Regions from separate parts of the Pseudoalteromonas sp. Bsw20308 genome, predicted to be linked through region 2. Evidence: predicted binding sites of a transcription regulator. Region 2 holds the regulator's gene; each other region holds the start of a gene.
The links. Region 2 encodes FliA, which starts transcription of late flagellar genes. Its sites were predicted from a motif close to CTAAAGNTNNNNNNNNNNNNGCCGATA; they were not measured.

Region 1 (6,741 bases), 210 kb from region 2:
TATAATGCATTTTTAGGTAGTAAGTTTATTACTTACGTATTGGATAAAACTAATTTTGGAGTGATAGGTACAAGTAAAGGCGCCTATTACTTTACCGAGCGTGGCATTGAAAAAATTGGTGATCAAACATCTTTAGAAAGTGCTTATGTAACAAGTGTACTGCATATTGATGGTGTAGGTATTTTAATTGGTTCTCTTAACGACGGGCTTTTTTATAGAAGTACCCAAGGGCAATGGCGTCAACTTGATGCGGCTAATGGTCTACCATATGGATCAATTTTTAGCCTCGAATACGATGAAAAGCTAAAACATGTTTGGGTTAGCACCATGAAAGGCGTTTATAGGATGCCTGTAGATCAATTCAAAGCAGATATTAAAAGCTTAAAAGTAGAGGAAGTTATTTCTTCATTTGATCGTCAACTCGATGGTAAAGCTAATCAGTGTTGTAGTGGGTTAGGCCATGACGCAGTTGCTAATATTGGCAGTTCAATTTGGTATCCTAGTTTGCAAGGGATTGTAGAGATCCCTAAAAACGTAGAGCTATTTGGCGTGTTGTCATTGAAGCCAAAAGTAGAAACAATTACCACACCATTGCGTAATTTAACAACTGCAGCCTTAGGTCAAAAACCATCATTAGAAACTGATGAGCGAGATATAACGCTTACCTACACGGCTATAGATTATTATGCACCAAACAGCATTGAATTTAGGTATAAGCTAAGTGGCTTAGATAGCGATTGGCGTTATGCAAATACACGTAGAGAAGCTATTTATACTAACTTACCAGCAGGGTCGTTTTTATTTCAGCTTGAAGCAAAGCGACAAGGTGAAGATTGGAGTAAAGCACAAGAAGCTGAATACGGCTTTATTGTGCCAGAGCGCTTTGATGAAACTATTTATTTTAGATTGTTGATCACCAGTGGCTTCATTTTGTTTTTTTACTTGGTTTTTTGGGTATTTAGAGCACAAGAGCGCAGAAAGCAAGAAGCACTCGAGGGATTGATCACCGAACGTACATTAGAGTTACGTCAAGCTAATGATAAGCTTAATCAAGTGAATTCACAGCTCAAGCTAGTAAGTCATTCAGACGAGCTTACGGGGCTTCGTAGTCGTCGATTTTTGTTCGATCAATTGCCTAAAGATATCGAACACTTTCAACGTAATTCTCAATCGCTGCAAGCTCAGGGTAAGTCACTTGTTTTACTAATAATCAACTTTGATAACTTTAGTCGAATTAACGATGCATATGGCCCAATAGCGGGTGATAGCTGTTTGCAGCAAATGGCAGCATTACTTAACTCTCGCACACAAGGATCCGACTACGTAGCGCGTTGGAGTGGCGATGAATTTTTACTCCTACTGCGTGATTTTAAATGTAATAAAATAGATAGCTATGCTTCGGAGCTGTGCCAAGCTGTTGCAGAGTATTCATTCCAGCTTCCGAATGGAAAAAGTACTAATATTATGGCGTCAATTGGTTGGTCTTTCTACCCGTTACCACTTTTAGGTGGGCAAGTAATCAGTTGGGAGACATCTATTAACTTAGCTGATATTGCACTGCACCAAGTTAAAAAGCGTGGTGGCGATGGTGTTGCAAACATTACATTTGATGATCAGCTTGATGCATTTGAGTTTGAGCAAAACTCTAACGTTGACCAACAATTAGGTATTTTACAAAGTAATGGCCTAGCTGATATTAAAGTGTGGATGCGCTGATCAGCTGATGGGTAATATTTGACATTAAAAAAGGAGCCTAGGCTCCTTTTTTAATGTGCTCTACATTTAAATGTATAGAAGTTAATTAATAAACGTTTTAATCGCGGTTAATATTCCTTGCTCGCCTAATCCCATTTCATCGTGCATTTCATCTTGCGTGCCGTGTTTAATAAACTCATCAGGAATACCTAAGTTAAGGATATTAATATCAGCTTTTTGCGTTGCGAAGTATTCGTTAACTGCAGAGCCGGCACCGCCAGCAATCGCGTTATCTTCAAGCGTAACAATTACATCGTGGCTAGTAGCAAGCTCATTTAAAAGTGCAGTATCAAGTGGTTTAATAAAACGCATATTAACAAGCGTTGCATCTAATTCATTTGCGGCAAGCTGTGCGTTTTCAAGTAATGTACCGAATGATAAAATGGCAATCTTTCTGCCTTGTTTAACCGTATTTGCTTTGCCTATTTCAAGCAATTGCATAGTGCTTTCAATGTCTGCAGTACCTGCGCTACCTCGAGGATAACGAACTGCAACAGGGCAGTTTGCTTTATAACCGGTGTATAGCATTTGGCGACACTCGTTAGTGTCGCTTGGTGCCATAATGACCATATTTGGAATACAGCGCATAAAGCTTAAATCGTACGCACCTTGGTGAGTTTCACCATCGGCTCCAACAATGCCTGCCCGGTCAATGGCAAATAATACAGGTAAGTTTTGCAGTGCAACATCATGTATTAATTGGTCATATGCACGTTGTAAAAAGCTTGAGTAAATAGCCACAACAGGCTTTAAACCTTCACAGGCAAAACCAGCAGCTAAAGTAACAGCATGCTGCTCTGCAATGGCCACATCAAAATACTGGTCAGGGAATTCTTTAGAAAAACGCACCATACCTGAGCCTTCGCGCATTGCTGGCGTAATCGCCATTAAATTGCTGTCTTGCTCTGCCATATCGCATAACCAATCGCCAAATACTTTTGAAAAAGTAGCTGCACTAGGTTTAGATTTAGGTAAGCTAGTTGTGCTTGGGTCAAATTTTGGTACGCCATGATAGCCAATCGGATCGGCTTCAGCTGGTTTATAACCCTTACCTTTTTGCGTTTTTATATGTAAAAGTTGCGGACCTTTTAAATTACGCATATTACGTAATGTATCTACAAGCATGTTTACATCGTGACCATCAATTGGGCCGATGTAATTTAGGCCTAATTCTTCAAAGAAGGTACCTGGGATCATCATGCCTTTAATATGCTCTTCCATTTTACTGGCAAGTTGCTTTACCGGAGGCACGCCTGAGAGTAACTTTTTGCTACCTTCACGAATGTTAGTGTAAAAGCTACCTGATAAAATTCGGGCAAAGTGATTTGTTAAGGCGCCAACATTTTCAGAAATCGACATTTCGTTATCATTTAAAATAATAAGCATGTCTGATTTTACATCACCTAAATGATTCATCGCTTCAAATGCCATGCCTGCGGTTATTGCTCCGTCACCGATAATGGCTACAGATTTTCGACCTTTGCCTTCTTTTTGGGCGGCAATAGACATACCTAAAGCGGCTGAAATAGAGGTGCTTGAATGACCTACGCTAAACGTATCGTATTGGCTTTCATCGCGAAAAGGAAAAGGGTGTAAACCGTCTTTTTGGCGAATAGTGTGCATTTGGTCGCGACGACCTGTAAGGATTTTATGTGGATAAGCTTGATGACCCACATCCCAAACTAGGCGATCGTCTGGAGTGTTATAAACATAATGCAGCGCAACGGTTAGTTCAACCGTCCCTAAACCAGACGCTAGATGACCGCTACTTTGCGATACTGAGTTGAGTAAATAATCGCGCAGCTCATTGCTAAATGCAGGGAGTTTATCTTGCGCTAAATCACGCAATTGGGCTGGCTCGTCAACCAAATTAAGTAATGGATACTTGCTACTATCAAGTGTCATGGTTTTATATATATCCTTCGCTAACATTAATTAATCCAAAGCTTTTACGAATAATTAATGTTGAGTAATAATGTCAGTGTTAATTGCAATACGTATGAGTAATAATTAGTGGTCACGCTCAATTAGGTAATTTGCCAGCGATGCAAGAAGTGTGGTGTCTGCATCTATATTTGCCAACGCTTCATGGGCTTGTTGTATTAAGTTTTGTGCCTTTTCTTTAGCGCCTAGCATACCTAATAACGCAGGGTATGTCGCTTTATTCGCGGCAATATCGGAGCCTTGTGGTTTACCTAAAGTAACCGTATCGCCTTCAACATCTAAAATGTCGTCGTGTACTTGAAATGCAAGCCCTATAGCATACCCAAAAACGCTTAAGTTTTCTAAGGTTTGTTCATCAACATTTTCGCTGCACAGTGCACCAAGTGTAATTGCGCAATTAATAAGTGCGCCAGTTTTTAGCTTATGTATTCGCTCAAGTTCTTGTACTGTAATTATTTTATCAGTGGCTGCAATATCTAAACCTTGACCTGAAACCATTCCTTCAAGGCCTGATGCGTGGGCGAGTGCCGCTATCATTTTTACCTGTGTTTGAGCAGAGCAGTTAAAACTATGTTTAGCAATTAGTTCAAAAGCTAAAGTTTGAAGAGCATCGCCGGCTAAAATTGCTTGGGCTTCACCATAAACTATATGACAAGTTGGTCGACCACGACGCAGATCGTCGTCATCCATAGCAGGTAAGTCATCATGTACTAGCGAGTAACTGTGTATGCATTCAATAGCTGCTGCTAATATATCTAAATCTTTTTTGTCTGCCCCTAATATTTTGCCTGTTGCGTAGACTAAAAATGGGCGCAGCCTTTTTCCACCATTAAACAAACTGTAATGAGTTGCTTCTTTTATTGCTCTATCACTATCAAGTGCTTGTTCAAAATAAAGGTTTAGTGCTGATGCAACGTCTATTTGAGCACGCTCAATATGTTCTTTAATGCTCACCGCTATTCCATATCATTATCAAAGTTTGTAAGTACTGATTTATCGCCATTACCCATTAAAATAGATACCTTTTGTTCTGCTTGCTTGAGTTTACCAGATGAAGCGTTAGCTAGAGCAATACCGCGTTCAAACTGCTTCAATGACTGCTCAAGCGATAAATCACCTTGTTCCATATCACTAACAATTATTGATAATTCTTCTAGTGCTTCTTCGAAACTTAAGTTTTCAGGTTTTTTAGTCGCCATCTTATTTCAGCTTACTTGATAAATTTAGGAGCCAATTTTAGGGGGAATGCTAAACTAGGTCAAAGAATGATATGTTTTTTTCTTCTATTACGGCTAAATGTTACTTTATGTGGATTAATAAAGCCTTAATTACGGTCATACTGATATCATTTAAATGATTAATCGTTATATTAACATTGTAACTTTGTTTAAAAATAATCTTGGAATTGTTTTTTATGTTTATTTTCATATATGACTCAAGCAATTTAGCATGTTGCCGATAAGCAGTTAATAATAAAAGTTTTACAATAAGGCCTTAGTGCATGAAACCTCTGGAGGTAATGTGGATTTAGCAACCATAATAGGGATCCTTGGCGCAATTGGCTTAATTGTCATGTCCATGTTTATGAGTAGTAGTGGTGAAATGGCCATGTTTTACAATACCCCTTCAGTGGTAATTGTATTTGGTGGCTCTATATTTATAGTTTTATCTAATTACACCATGGGACAATTTTTTGGGATAGGTAAAGTTGCCGCTAAAGCTTTCATGTTTAAAATTGAATCGCCGGAAGAGTTAATTGAAAAAGCGGTTGAACTTGCAGATTCAGCTCGAAAGGGCGGTTTTCTGGCGCTTGAGGAAGCTGAAATACCAAATCAATTTATGCGTAAAGGTGTAGATATGCTAGTTGATGGTCACGATGCTGACGTTGTTAGAGCGACCTTACAAAAAGATATCACTTTAACTTCAACACGACATGAAATGGGCGCAGGCTTATTTAAAGCGATGGCCGATATTGCTCCTGCAATGGGTATGATTGGTACGCTTATTGGTTTAGTTGCTATGTTATCGAATATGGACGATCCAAAATCAATTGGTCCTTCAATGGCTGTTGCACTATTAACTACCTTATACGGTGCCTTTTTAGCAAACGTAGTGGCTATCCCTATTCAAGTTAAATTGGAACTTCGTAAAGACGAAGAGGCGATGAATCAACGTTTGATTTTAGATGCAGTTTTAGGTATCCAAGATGGTCAAAATCCAAAAGTGATTGAAGGTATTTTGAAGAACTACTTAGCTGAATCAAAACGTAAAGTTGATACTGAGGAGTAACCATGTCTGAGCAAGAGTGTAAATGTCCGCCTCCTGGTTTACCTGCTTGGATGGGGACCTTTGCCGACTTAATGTCTTTACTGATGTGCTTTTTTGTACTCTTGCTTGCATTTTCTGAAATGGATGTACTTAAATTTAAACAAATAGCAGGCTCGATGAAGTTTGCTTTCGGTGTACAAAACAAAATAGAAGTAAAAGATATTCCCAAAGGTACCTCGGTTATTGCAATGGAGTTTACGCCAGGTAAACCAGAACCTACACCAATTGAAACTATTCAGCAGCAAACCGTAGAAATGACTCAGCAAATGCTTGAATTTCAAGCCGGTGATGAAAGTTCAGCTGGCGGCAGGCAAGAACAACGAGGTGATAAACGTGGTGGTGAGTCTCGGAGCACTTCGCAGGAAAAATCTTCAGAGCAGGCTATTTCAGCAGCGGATCAAGAACAAACAAACGAGCTTGTTAAAAAAATCGCGCAGCAGCTTGAAAAGCAAATTATTGATGGTGCAATAGAGCTTGAGTCTTTAGGGCAGCAAATAATTATTCGTATTAGAGAAAACGGTTCCTTTCCTTCAGGTAGTGCATTTTTACAACCTAAGTTTAAACCTATAATTCAAGATATCGGTGTTCTTTTAAAAGATGTGCCAGGAGAGATTACAGTTTCAGGGCATACCGATGATTTTCAGGTGTCGAATGAACTGTATGTTAATAATTGGGATTTATCATCTAAACGTGCTGTGGCTGTTGCAAGTGAAT
Region 2 (6,741 bases):
TCAATGACATAATTAAGCCGTTTTTTAGCATCAGGTATAGCGTCGTTAGTGAGATCTGTTAGGCGCGTGTCTAGCTCAAAGCCTTTTAAAGCTTCATGTAGTTGACGCGTCAACTTTCCCACTTCGTCAAATATTTCTGACTGCTCTTTAGATGCAGTATCTAAAATTAGTTGATCAGCTTTATCATGTTCGCCATTTTCTAAAAAAGTGACGAGCTGACGAGCTTGTTCTAACGTTATCCGAGGCGCAGCAGGTGCTGGCATAAGCCTTTCCCCTATTATTAACCTAAGCGTTCGAACACTTTTTCTAATTTAGTTTTTAATGTGCCAGCTGTAAATGGTTTTACAATATAGCCATTAACACCAGCTTGAGCCGCTGCTATTATTTGTTCTTTTTTAGCTTCAGCTGTCACCATTAAAACAGGAAGGTGTTTTAATTTATCGTCAGCCCTTATCGCTCTCAAAAGATCAATACCTTGCATTCCTGGCATGTTCCAATCTGTTACCACAAAATCAAAAACTTGATTTTGTAACATGGGTAAGGCTGTAGAGCCGTCATCCGCTTCTTGGACGTTGGTAAAGCCTAAGTCGCGCAATAGATTTTTAATAATACGTCTCATTGTCGAAAAATCATCAACAACAAGAATTTTCATGTTTTTATCCAAAACATCCTCCAGTGAGGTCTTAACCTGTATTTACTTACTACTAGTTTATCCAGTCATTGATTTTTGCTTTTAGCTTAATCATCGCCTGACCATGTATCTGACTTACACGCGATTCACTTACATCGAGTATATGTCCAATTTCTTTTAAATTCATTTCATCGTTATAGTACAAAGAAAGTACCATTGCGTCTCGTTCTGGTAATGACTTGATAGCATTTAATAATGATTCATTAAATCGTTCATTTTTAACGTTATTAAACGGTTTGTCTAGCGTTAAATCTTGGCCAGCCGTGGTAATAACATCTTCATCGACCCCGAGGTCTTCGATGCCTAACACTTTACTTGTGTTTACATCGTTTAAAATATGATGGTACTCATTTAACGAAATTTCAAGTTTTTCAGCAACTTCTATATCGGTTGGTTCACGATTTAAGTTACTTTCTAATCCAGCAATCGTCTCGGCTACAAGACGGCTTTTTCTATGAACCGACCGAGGAGCCCAGTCACCACGGCGCATTTCATCAAGCATGGCACCGCGAATTCGTATTCCCGCGAACGTTTCAAAACTTGCGCCTTTGGTTGCATCAAAGTTTTTTGATGCTTCAATTAGGCCTATCATACCCGACTGAATTAGGTCATCAAGTTGGACACTTGGAGGCAAACGAGCAATTAAATGACATGCCACTTTTTTGACTAGCGATGCATGTTTTTCAACAATCACATTTAAATTTTGTGTTGATTGATATCCCATAGCTCTATTTACCAATGTTGTCATAATTAGCCGTTAACTAGCTTCTCTATAAAAAACTCTAAATGTCCTGAAGGTTGGTTAGGTATAGGCCATTTCACTGCTCTTGTCGCCAGTGCTTTAAAGGCAACTGAAGCAGGAGAACTAGGAAAAAGTTCTACAATCACTTTTTGACGGCGAGTTGCCTTACGCATATTTTCGTCATAGGGGATTGTTGCAACCAACTCCATTGACACATCTAAAAATCGGTCCGTTACTTTTGAAAGTTTTGCAAATAACTCATGACCTTCACGCATACTACGAACCATATTAGCTACAATTTTGAATTTATACACCCCATGCTCACGACTTAACACTTTAATAAGTGCATAAGCATCTGTGATTGAAGTCGGTTCGTCGCACACTACAACCATTACATCTTGAGCAGCACGAGAAAAACTCAGTACCATATCTGAAATACCCGCAGCGGTATCTACAATTAAGATATCAAATTCGGTATTTAATTCGCTAAAAGCGCGTATAAGGCCTGCATGTTCAGACGGTGATAATTCCACCATACTCTGAGAACCAGAGGTCGCTGGTACAATTTTAATTCCTGCAGGACCTTCAACTAAAATCTCATCGAGTTCACACTCACCAGAAAGTACATGTGATAAATTACGTTCAACCCGTAATCCGAGCATCACATCACAGTTCGCTAGACCTAAGTCGGCATCAAGTACTAAAACTCGATTACCTTGCTGGCCTAATGCTATTGCCGTGTTAAGTGAAACATTTGTTTTACCTACACCACCCTTGCCACCAGTAACAGCGATAACTTTTACGCCGTTGTTATTGTTTTGACTCATTTTGCGCAGGCCGCTTGCTTGATCTAATACTGTGTTAATCATACATCCCTACTGTGCTCGACGCCACTGCTTGGTGTCGTGAATGTTGTGCTTTTATTCTTTTCAAATACAATTGCTCAGCTTTTTTTACTAGTTTTTCTGCATTTGCAACACGAATGTCTTCTGGAACTCGTTGACCATTAGTAAGATACCCTATTGGAAGGCGATTTTGAATCGCAATACTAATAATCTCACCTAAACTTAAAGATTCATCCAACTTGGTGAAAATACAACCACTTAACTGCACTTTTTTGAAGTGTCGTACTGTTTCTTGCAAGACATTTATTTGCGCTGTTGCACTTAATACTAAATAACTACGAATATCAACACGTTGATTGCGCATAAGCGTATTCAATTGCTCTGTTAAACGTAAGTCTCGTTGACTCATACCTGCTGTATCAATTAATACTAGACGTTTATTTCGTAAATGGTATAAAACTTCAGCTAATTCATTAGCATCTTTAACCTGCTTTACTCCACAACCGATAATTCGACCGTATGTTGCAAGTTGCTCATAAGCACCAATTCTGTATGTATCGGTGGTTATTAGCGCCACTTTATCTGCACCGTATTTCTGTGCGCCTAAAGCAGCTAACTTTGCAACTGTTGTCGTTTTCCCCACACCAGTTGGGCCTACCAATGCGTAAACACCACCTTGACGTAGTATTTCATTATTCGTAGTTTGCATCTGGTCTTCGACCATTGTTAACAAAGCCTTCCAACCTTGTTGGCGAGATACGTCATCAGGTACAAAACACGCCATTTGTTCTGCAACTTCTTTATCGATTCCCATACCAACTAAACGGTCAATCATACAAGCACGTGTGGGGTCACGGCGTGCCATATCTTGTTGCATTAAACCTGATACTTGGTGCTCTAGCAATTGACGAATAGCGTTCATTTCTTCACGCATTGACGTCATTTCTTCACTTTCATTATTTTTAACGTGCGCTTGAGGTGTTACAGGGCTATCTAGATCATCAAAATCACGATCTAGGTCATCAAAACCTAAACTATCGGCTTGGGTCTGTGGACGTGTTGGTGCAATATCTTCGCGAGCAAACATATTCGCTGAGCGAGGTTTGACAACGGGCTCTTGATAATTATCGGTCGTTTCAATACCCGATTGAGAAAACATTGATGCTAATTCAGGTGAACGTGGGCGAGGAGATTGACGCTCTAGTAAAGCTTCTAAACTATCTGCAACCCTAGCTTGGGGAGCCGCTTTAGGGCGTTGTGGCTCTGGCTTTACAAAATTATGTATACTGTGTGATTGTGCTGAGTCATCCGCACGCGCTAAAGTATTTTGCGGCTGTGCAACTGATTTAGGGGCCGCTTTTTCATAATCAACTGCGGCTACAATCTCAACGCCATTAGCCAGCTTTTTGTTAGACATAATAACCGCATCAACACCAAGTTCATCTTTCACTTCTTTAAGTGCTGTACGCATATCTTTAGCAAAAAAACGTTTAATTTTCATTATTCAACCCCTTTAAAATCTTATTGTTGGCCTACAGAGCTGACAATTTTTATCTGTCTTTCGTCTGGCACCTCTTGATAAGACATCACCCTTAATCCTGGGATGGTGTACTTAACAAAACGAGATAACACAGTACGTAACATTCCTGACGTTAACAGTATTGAAGGTTCACCGGCCATTTCTTGATTTTGATGCGCTTCATTCAATGACACTTGAAGTCGCTCTGCAAGTCCTGGCTCTATACCGGCACCTTCATCGCCTGCATTTTGTAATGACTGATGCAACATCTGTTCCAACTCAGGCGCCAAGGTTATGACAGGTATTTCAGATGACATTCCAACCGCATCTTGAACAATTAATCTACGCAGAGAAATACGCACTGCAGCCGTTAATACATCAGGGTCTTGGCTACGAGGACCATACTCAACAAGGGTTTGTACAATTGATCGCATATCGCGAATAGCCACCCCTTCGTTCAATAAGTTCTGTAGTACTTTTACAATAGCGGTTAACGGCAATACATCAGGGACAAGCCCTTCAACCAAACGAGGATGACTCTTTCCAAGCATATCAAGTAAGTTTTGAACTTCTTCATGCCCTAGTAACAACGCTGCGCTGTTAGTTAACAACTGACTAATATGAGTTGCAACCACTGTGGCAGAATCAACAACGGTATAGCCTAAAGATTGAGCTTCGTCTTTTTGATCAGGTTTAATCCAAACCGCGTCTAACCCAAATGCAGGATCTTTAGTTTCAATTCCTTTTATCGGACCAAATACTTGCCCTGGGTTAATAGCCAGCTCATCACCATGCTTAAGCTCCCCCTCACCAGTAGATACTCCCATTAGCGTTATTCTGTAAGCATTAGGGTCTAGTTCTAAATTATCGCGAATATGAACAGGAGGAACTAAAAATCCAAGCTCTTGAGAAAGCTTTTTACGCACTCCTTTAATCCGGTTGAGTAGTTCACCACCTTGTGATTGATCAACCAGCGGAATTAATCTATACCCTACTTCTAATCCTATTACATCAACTTGCTGAACATCATCCCAACCAAGCTCTTTTTGCTCTTGTTTATTCGCAACACCTGTCGCGGTGCTTCCGCCATTTGCAGCCTCTTCAGCTTCGGCTGCAGCAGCTTTGATTTTACTTTGCTGCGTGTAATAGGCTAAGTAACCAAGTAGTGCGCCTAAACTCAAAAAAGCAAAATGCGGCATACCAGGGACTAACCCCATGATGATCAAAATACCTGAAGCAATAAAGAGTGACTTTTCGTTACCAAGTTGTTTCTTGAATTGGTCACCCATATTAAGCGACTCATTTTGACGTGTTACTACAATTGCCGTGCCAATTGAGAGCAATAATGATGGAAGCTGAGCAACCAAACCGTCACCAATGGTTAGAAGTGTATATACTTCCATTGCATGGCTAAAACTTAAGTTATGCTGGATCATCCCAACAAATAAGCCACCTACAATATTAATAATTAAAATAACGATACCGGCTATTGCATCGCCTTTTACAAACTTACTCGCACCATCCATTGAACCGTAAAAATCGGCTTCGCGAGTTACTTCCTCGCGACGGTCACGCGCTTGCTCAGCACTAATAAAGCCGGCATTTAAATCGGCATCTATTGCCATTTGTTTACCTGGCATTGCATCAAGGGTGAAACGTGCAGATACCTCAGAAATACGTCCAGCACCCTTTGTTATTACTACAAAGTTGATAATGATAAGAATTAAAAATACAACTAAACCAACTGCATAGTTACCACCAATTACAACTGAGCCAAATGCTTCAATGACCTTACCTGCAGCATCACCACCGTTGTGACCCTCAAGTAACACAACTCGAGTACTAGCAACGTTGAGCGCTAAGCGCATAATCGTAGCGATAAGTAATACAGCGGGGAACATACCAAATTCAACTGGTTTCATCGTGTAAACAGTCACGAGTAATACAACTAATGCGAGCGCAATATTAAACGAAAAAAGGATGTCGAGTAAAAATGGCGGTAATGGTAAAATCACCATTCCCAGTGCAGCAAGCACAAGCAAAGGAGTCCCTACTCCTTTGGCATATTCTTTTTTGTCTCTATTAAGTTGTTGTAATACCGCTTTAAAACTCATAATTCTACAATTTCAAAAAATTGACACTATATAGAATTAGCAATAACTATTCCAAGTTAGTAAATTTGCGATATTAATACTTGTAGGCGTCGGGGATGGGGAGTTTATTACTAAGCTTTGTAGGGCGTTTTCCTCGTCCCTTGTTAAAACGTTTTAGCTGAAATACATACGCTAGCACTTGTGCAACAGCCGTAAATAGCTGATCAGGTATTTGATCGCCAACTTCAGCCGTATGATAAAGTGCTCTAGTTAGCATGGGGGACTCTACAATGGGGACTTCATTACCAATTGCTACTTTACGAATTTGCATTGCCATCTCGTCAATACCTTTGGCTAGTACAATAGGCGCTCCTGCACGCTCCGTATCGTACTTTAAAGCGACTGAGTAATGAGTTGGGTTAGTAACAATAACATCTGCATCAGGCACATCTTGCATCATGCGTTTTTGCGACATTTGCCTTTGTGTTTGCCTAATACGTGCTTTTATTTGTGGGTCACCTTCCGAGTTTTTATACTCATCTTTAACCTCTTGCATTGTCATTTTAAGTTGCTTGTTATGGTTATAACTTTGAAATGGCGCATCAATTGCTGCAATAATAATTAAAGTGCATGAAAGCCCTAAAAACATCCACGCTAAAATCTCTAAGGCATGAATAATATTACCCGGTGCACTTTCTAAGCTTAAGTGCAGTATTTCATCAAAAAAAGTATCAATTAAAAACACTGCAAAACTTGCAACTAAACCAAATTTTAAAAGTGACTTTATAAGCTCAACAGCCGCTTGCGGGCCAAACATTCGCTTAAAGCCCTTCATTGGTGACATTTTGCTT
Region 3 (6,741 bases), 1.5 Mb from region 2:
TCAAGCTTGTTTAACGATGCAGATGTAAACGAGCGCCAAGCTTTGTTCTTTTCGAGCTGTTTTGCCGTAATGGGGCATATTGCTAAATCGAATGGCAGAGTTAGCGAAATGCATATAAAAGCCGCCAACTTGTTTATGGATGAAATGGGTTTGAAAGGCGAAGAGCGCCGCGAAGCACAGCAGGCTTTTCAGTCGGGTAAAGAGGGCGACTTCTCACTTAAAGAAACCGTGCACGACTTTAAAGAACGCTTTGCTAAGCGAAACGACTTGATGCAATTGTTTTTAGAAATACAAATTCAAATGGCATTCTCTGATGGGGTGTTAGCCGAACAAGAAAAGCAATTGTTAGCAGAGGTAAGTAAGCAGTTAGGGATTTCGAAAACGCATTTTGCATTTGTATTAAAACGCTATCAAGCAGAATTTAACTTTAGAAAGCAACAACAGCGCTTTAATCAACAGCAACAAAGCCAAGGGCAAAGTAGCAGCTACCGTGAAGGCTCGGGTCATCATGTCCCACCCAATAATAATATGAATCGTACACAGGCATTGGCGTTATTAGGGCTTAATGATGGTGTGACTGAGCGTGAGATAAAAGTAGCGTACCGTAAACTTATGTCCCAACATCACCCAGATAAATTGGTATCGCAAGGTTTACCAAAACACATGATGGAGCTTGCAGTTAAAAAGAGCCAAGATATTCAAGCAGCTTATGAATATTTAAAAAAGGCGGCGTAAAAAGCCGTCTATTTCTTTTGTTAGACGTGCGTGTTGATCCGGTTGATCGCGCAGGCCAAATAGCTGGCGTTGGCGATAATCAAATTTAGCATTTCGGTTAACCCAGCGTTGGCGATTTTTAAGGCTCATTAAAATATCATTGCTGTCATTAGTATAGTAAATATCGAGTAAAGCTGGCGTAACAAGTGACGTTGTTTGGCTCAAATCTTTATTACGTTTAGTATTAGGTAAGTAACTGCTTAAACTTATAAATGCATCTACTCTCTGTTCTGGAAAGTCGGCATAGTGCTCAAGTAATACGCCAGCACTGGTACCTTGTGCAATAACCACTACGTTACCTGGCTCTTGCATTGCAGTTTGGTATAGCGCATTAAAGCGAGCAATCAGATTTATTTTATAATTGTCGAGTACTTCATTAGTCACTTTTTCTAGAGCATTAACATAATGAGGTTCTGCATTTTTCTTCATATCTGCAGTCGCAGGCTCTGTGCTTGTAGCTGCATCAGGTGTCGTTGTTTCTGCAGGTATTTCTGTTGATGAGTCTGGTTTTTTGCTGGCTTGCCAGTCTATGTCGGGTACCGTCATTGCGTAAGTGGTATAGCCTAAGTTATTAAGTTCTTTTCGTAAAAAACTCATGCCAGCATTGTTTGTTGGCACTGATTGCCAGTCGGGTATAAGTAATACAACACCTCTAAAGTCGGCGCTCATATATTCGCTGTATAAACTCAAAAACTCGGTTTCACCTGCAAGTATTGATTTTATTTCGTCATCTGGAAGCAAGCGTTCAATATCGTTGTTTTCAATACTTGATAATGTAGGAGGGGCAATATGCTCTGCAGCTGTTACCTGTATGCTTAAAAATAGCGTACACATTAGTAATACGTTAAGTATACTTTTTAAAAACTGCGCAGATACCATAAGAAGCTCAAATAATGAATACTAATTAGGTATCGGCGTACTACGGTAAAAGTTTAGCACTATGGCTTAATAATCATTAATGCAATGATTAAAACTCAGGTTCGGCTTCAAATGTAAGTACTTGCTCAGTTGTAGGGTGCTTCAACTTCAGCATTTGTGCGTGTAATTGTAAGCGAGGAGCTGCGGCAAGTGCGTCTTTATGGGCATAGAGCCTATCACCTAAAATAGGATGTCCTAAACTTAGCATATGTACACGTAACTGATGTGAGCGCCCAGTTATTGGCGTTAGCTCTACACGGGTAGCATCGGCTTCGCGCTCAAGTATTTTAAAGTGCGTAAGCGATGGCTTACCATTTTCGTGATCAACCATTTGTTTTGGGCGATTAGGCCAATCACAAATAAGCGGCAGATCCACGGTTCCCGTATCGACCTCAAGCTGCCCAAATACACGTGCAATATAACGCTTAGCTGTTTCGCGTTCTTGAAACTGCATACTTAAATGCCTGTGCGCTACTTTATTCATAGCAAGGCAAAGTATGCCTGATGTTGCCATATCTAAACGATGAACTATTTTAGCTGTCGGAAAAACACGATTAACACGGTTAATTAAGCTGTCGGCGTGTTTAGGATCTTTACCCGGGACGGTTAATAACTCACTGGGTTTATTAACGATGAGCAAGTCGTCATCTTGATACAGTATTGTTAAATACGGATTCATTGGGGGATTGTAATTAACTAACACGGCCGACCTTAATGATTTTTAAGGGCGCTATTTTAGTGAATTAGTTACTTAGATACAAGATGGTGATTATGTAGATGAGTGCTAAATATAAAATAAAAAAGTGCGGTATAAATACCGCACTTTTTTTATGTTTTTTCATTAGTAATCTTTACTAACGAGCGACATCTTTAAATTGAAACCTTAGTGCGAAACCACTATTAGTCGAATGGCATCAAGTTGTAACTGCGTTTTTTCAATATACGTAGTTAGGTCGTTGCGTTGCTTATCGTAAAACGTTATTTCTTCTTGGCGAATATTTGGGTTAATTTGCTTAAGTGCAACAAGTCGCTCTTGCTCTTCACTGAGTGATGTTTGCATTTTAACAAGCGACGCTGCGCGAATAACTTCAAGTTTTTCTTGTGCCATATCTTTAGCGGTTGTGATCATAGGGTGAACAGCGCTTTGTAGTGCACCGGCAAGCTTACTTGCTGTTTGGCGGCCAACGGCTGATAGCTGCTGATTAAAGCCTTCAAATGCCACATTCTCACCTAAGTTATTACCTGCTTTATCGAGCAATATACGAATTGGTGTAGGTGGTAAAAAGCGACCAACTTGTAATACTTTTGGTGCCATTGCTTCTGCAACAAAAATAAGCTCAACAAAAAAGGTGCCAGGCGGTAATTTTTTGTTTTTAAGCAGTGCAACTGATGCGCTACCAAAGTCATCGTCACAAATCATATCCATAGTGCCTTGCACCATAGGGTGATCCCAGCTGATAAAGTGTACGTCTTCTTGCGAAAGTGCCGTGTCGCGATCAAACGTAACCGTCATGCCATCGTCTTTAAGCGATGGGAATGAGGCACTTAACATATGTTCCGTTGGCTTTAAGATAATGGTGTTTTCGCCTTTATCTTCTTGGCTTACACCAAATGTATCAAACACGTTGATCATGTAGCTTGGCAACTCAAACTGGTTATCGAGTTTTTCGATATCAGTCACAAGCGAATCTGCAGCACCTTGACCCGATGAATGTAGCTCTAGTAAACGATCTCGTCCACTTTCCATTTTTTTACGCAGTACTGCATTTTGCTGTGCTACTTGCTCAAGTAATGGATCGAGTTCGTCTTCATCGCAGTTATGCGCAGAAATATATTCAAGTAGGTCGTCACGGAACTCTTTATAAAGCATTTGCCCCGTTGTTGATGTAGATTCGAATGCATCTAGGCCTTCGTTATACCAACGTAGCAGTACTTCTTGAGCGGTGTTTTCAAAATATGGCACATGAATGTTCACATCTTGCGTTTGGCCTATACGGTCTAATCGACCAATACGTTGCTCGAGTAAATCTGGATTCAGTGGTAAATCAAACAACACTAAGTGATGCGAGAACTGGAAGTTACGACCTTCTGAGCCAATTTCTGAACACAGTAATATTTGTGCATTATCGTACTCGTCTGCAAAAAATGCAGCAGCGCGGTCACGCTCAATAATCGACATACCTTCGTGGAATACCGACGCTTTAATTGCTTCGCGTTCACGCAGTATTTGCTCAAGGCTGATAGCTGTTTCAGCTTTAGCACATATAAGCAGTACTTTTTCGCGCTTAAGTGTTTTAAGGGTGTCGATTAACCAATCTACACGTGGGTCGAATAAACCCCAGCTTGCGCTTTCGCCTTCAAACTCTTGAAATATTTTTTCAGGAAACAGGGCACGGTGTGCACTTAGTTCAGGGTTTTGAATGCCGCCCATGTTACCAAGAACCGACATAGCCGTTTTATACTGCTTTGGCAGTGCCATAGGGTAGGCGTGTAATTTACGGCTTGGGTAGCCGTCAATGCCGCTGCGGCTATTTCTGAATAATATACGACCTGTGCCATGGCGATCGAGCAGCATATTAAGTATTTCTTTACGCGCTGGTAAATCACCTTGCTGTGCTTTTGCAAGAATATCAGTAATGTCGGTTTCTTTTAATAGCTCAATTAGCGTGGCTTTGGCTGCGTCGTCCAGAGCTTGCTCTTGCAGTAATTGATTTGCAGCTTGCGCTACGTCTTTATAATTTGCTTCTTCTTCTTTAAACACGTCGTAGTCGTAAAAACGATCCGGGTCGAGTAATTGTAAACGCGCAAAGTGACTGCTGTGACCAAGTTGATCAGGCGTTGCTGTAAGCAAAATAAGGCCCGGAATATCTTGGCTAAGCTCTGCCATACGTTGGTACTCTGAGCTTGGCTTGCCGTTATTGATACTTAGATGATGGGCTTCATCTATTACTAAAAGGTCCCAATCAGCAAGCGTTGCTTGTTCAAACCAGCGTTTTTTCTTGGTTAAAAACTCAAGGCTGGTAAGTACTAGTTGCTCTGTATCAAATACGTTTGGAGAATCTGCAAACGCTTCGTCGCAGCGCTCTTCATCAAAAATAGAAAAACGTAAGTTAAAGCGGCGTAGCATTTCTACTAACCATTGGTGCTGTAAGTTTTCAGGCACCACAATCAGTACGCGACTCGCACGGCCACTAATAATTTGTTGATGTAGTATCATGCCCGCTTCAATTGTTTTACCAAGGCCTACTTCATCTGATAAAAGTACGCGTGGGGCAAAACGTTTACCCACTTCTTGGGCAATATAAAGCTGGTGCGGAATAAGGTTAGCACGCTGACCAATTAAGCCTTTAATAGGCGATTGTTCACGTTCAAATTTATGTAACCACGTTTGGTAGCGAAGTGTGTAGCGATCAAAACGATCGACTTGGCCTGCAAATAAACGATCTTGTGGTTTATTAAACTTAATAAAATGATCTAAAAAGGTCTCTTTTAACTTGGCTGTTTCGCCATTATCAACACGGGTGCCGTGATAACAAAGTAACTCGCCTTGTACTTCAATAGACTCTACTTCTAATTCCCATTCTTCAACGCTTTTGATCACATCGCCAGGATTAAATGCCACACGGGTAACAGGTGCTTCTGCACTAGAATAAACACGGTTTTCACCACTGGCAGGAAATAATATGCTGACCTGACGGCCTTCAATGGCAACAACGGTGCCTAATCCTAAATCTGACTCTGTATCACTGATCCAACGCTGACCTAAGGAAAAATTCATGTATGTCTCGTCTATGATGAAAAAGGCGGCTATGTTACCTGTAAGCTAACACCACTGCAAGGCGCTATTTGGCTCACTTTTAATTAATTTTGTAAGTGTTAATTATTACTATTAAAACAACTTGTTTATGGCTGCTTTTTTTATAAATTAAAACTAATTATGGTTTGTAATAAAACGGACTTTTATGACAAATAGACTAAACTTACATTATGCCTTAGCAATTAAGTATTGCAGGTTTAAGTTTTGCCCGTTTTACTTAGTTATTTTGGTATAGCATAAAAATCATAAAACGTAAGGAAAGTGCTATGGAAAAAGCTTCGAACCTTGAAAGTAAAATGTATGTGCTAGATACCAACGTACTACTTCACGAACCACTCGCTTATTTGTCTTTTCAAGAGCATGACGTTGTTATCCCAATGACGGTGCTTGAAGAGCTTGACCACATAAAAGACAGAAAACACGACGTAAGTCGTGATGCGCGCGTCGCTATTCGTGGATTAGATGAAGTTCTTAAAAATGCAACGCCCGAACAAATGCTACAAGGCGTGGCGCTGCCAAGTAACAAAAAGGCAAAAGCGAGCTCTGCAGGTACCCTCATTATTGTAAACGACCATTTATTTGCCGACTCCATTTCTGGTTTACCAGGTAACGAAAACGACCATCGTATTATTAATTGCGCCGTGTACTTACAAAAGCAGCACAGTGATTCAAAGGTTATATTGGTTACAAAAGACATAAACATGCGCCTAAAAGCCAAAGGCGCCGGGCTTAAATATGTTGAGGATTACCGCACCGACCAACTTATTGACGATATAAGCCTGCTTACTAGTGGTTATAAAAAAATTGAAGGGGATTTTTGGGAGCATGTAGGGGAGTGTAATACGCAGCAACACGGACGTGATACGTTTCATCATGTGCCTAAAAACTTAATACCTGATGTATTTTGTAATGAATATTTACTTGATGGAGGGGATCAGTTTGCGGCGCGTGTTAAATGCTACGATGACGAGCACATAACGCTAAAAGATATTGGCGTTGAGCGTTTAATGCATCAACAAGCATGGGGCGTTAAACCTAAAAACATTTATCAAGGTATGGCGCTTGATGCACTACTCGATACAAGTATTGAACTTGTTATTTTAACCGGCCCTGCGGGGTGTGGTAAAACCTTGTTAGCGCTTGCCAGCGCCCTTGAAATGGTCATCGAAAAAGGTATTTACGATAAAGTAATAGTCACCCGTAATACCCCTGAAATAGCAGAGTCCATTGGT

Region 1: the regulator FliA is predicted to act here: its motif matches at 5,134-5,160, upstream of pomA (flagellar motor protein PomA).
Region 3: the regulator FliA is predicted to act here: its motif matches at 1,684-1,710, upstream of D172_RS02590 (DUF3530 family protein).

Annotation. Positions count from the first base shown of each region.
Region 1 is NZ_CP013138.1:3,231,302-3,238,042, reverse strand. It holds gene D172_RS14330 (ligand-binding sensor domain-containing diguanylate cyclase) at 1-1,716, shown strand, start outside; gene dxs (1-deoxy-D-xylulose-5-phosphate synthase) at 1,798-3,660, opposite strand; gene ispA ((2E,6E)-farnesyl diphosphate synthase) at 3,766-4,653, opposite strand; gene D172_RS14315 (exodeoxyribonuclease VII small subunit) at 4,656-4,898, opposite strand; gene pomA (flagellar motor protein PomA) at 5,221-5,988, shown strand; gene D172_RS14305 (flagellar motor protein MotB) at 5,991-6,741, shown strand, end outside.
Region 2 is NZ_CP013138.1:3,025,571-3,032,311, forward strand. It holds gene D172_RS13345 (protein phosphatase CheZ) at 1-263, opposite strand, end outside; gene cheY (chemotaxis response regulator CheY) at 281-664, opposite strand; gene D172_RS13355 (RNA polymerase sigma factor FliA) at 705-1,415, opposite strand; gene D172_RS13360 (MinD/ParA family ATP-binding protein) at 1,442-2,302, opposite strand; gene flhF (flagellar biosynthesis protein FlhF) at 2,295-3,779, opposite strand; gene flhA (flagellar biosynthesis protein FlhA) at 3,800-5,911, opposite strand; gene flhB (flagellar biosynthesis protein FlhB) at 5,985-6,741, opposite strand, start outside.
Region 3 is NZ_CP013138.1:610,802-617,542, forward strand. It holds gene djlA (co-chaperone DjlA) at 1-735, shown strand, start outside; gene D172_RS02590 (DUF3530 family protein) at 718-1,608, opposite strand; gene rluA (bifunctional tRNA pseudouridine(32) synthase/23S rRNA pseudouridine(746) synthase RluA) at 1,742-2,395, opposite strand; gene rapA (RNA polymerase-associated protein RapA) at 2,576-5,470, opposite strand; gene D172_RS02605 (PhoH family protein) at 5,776-6,741, shown strand, end outside.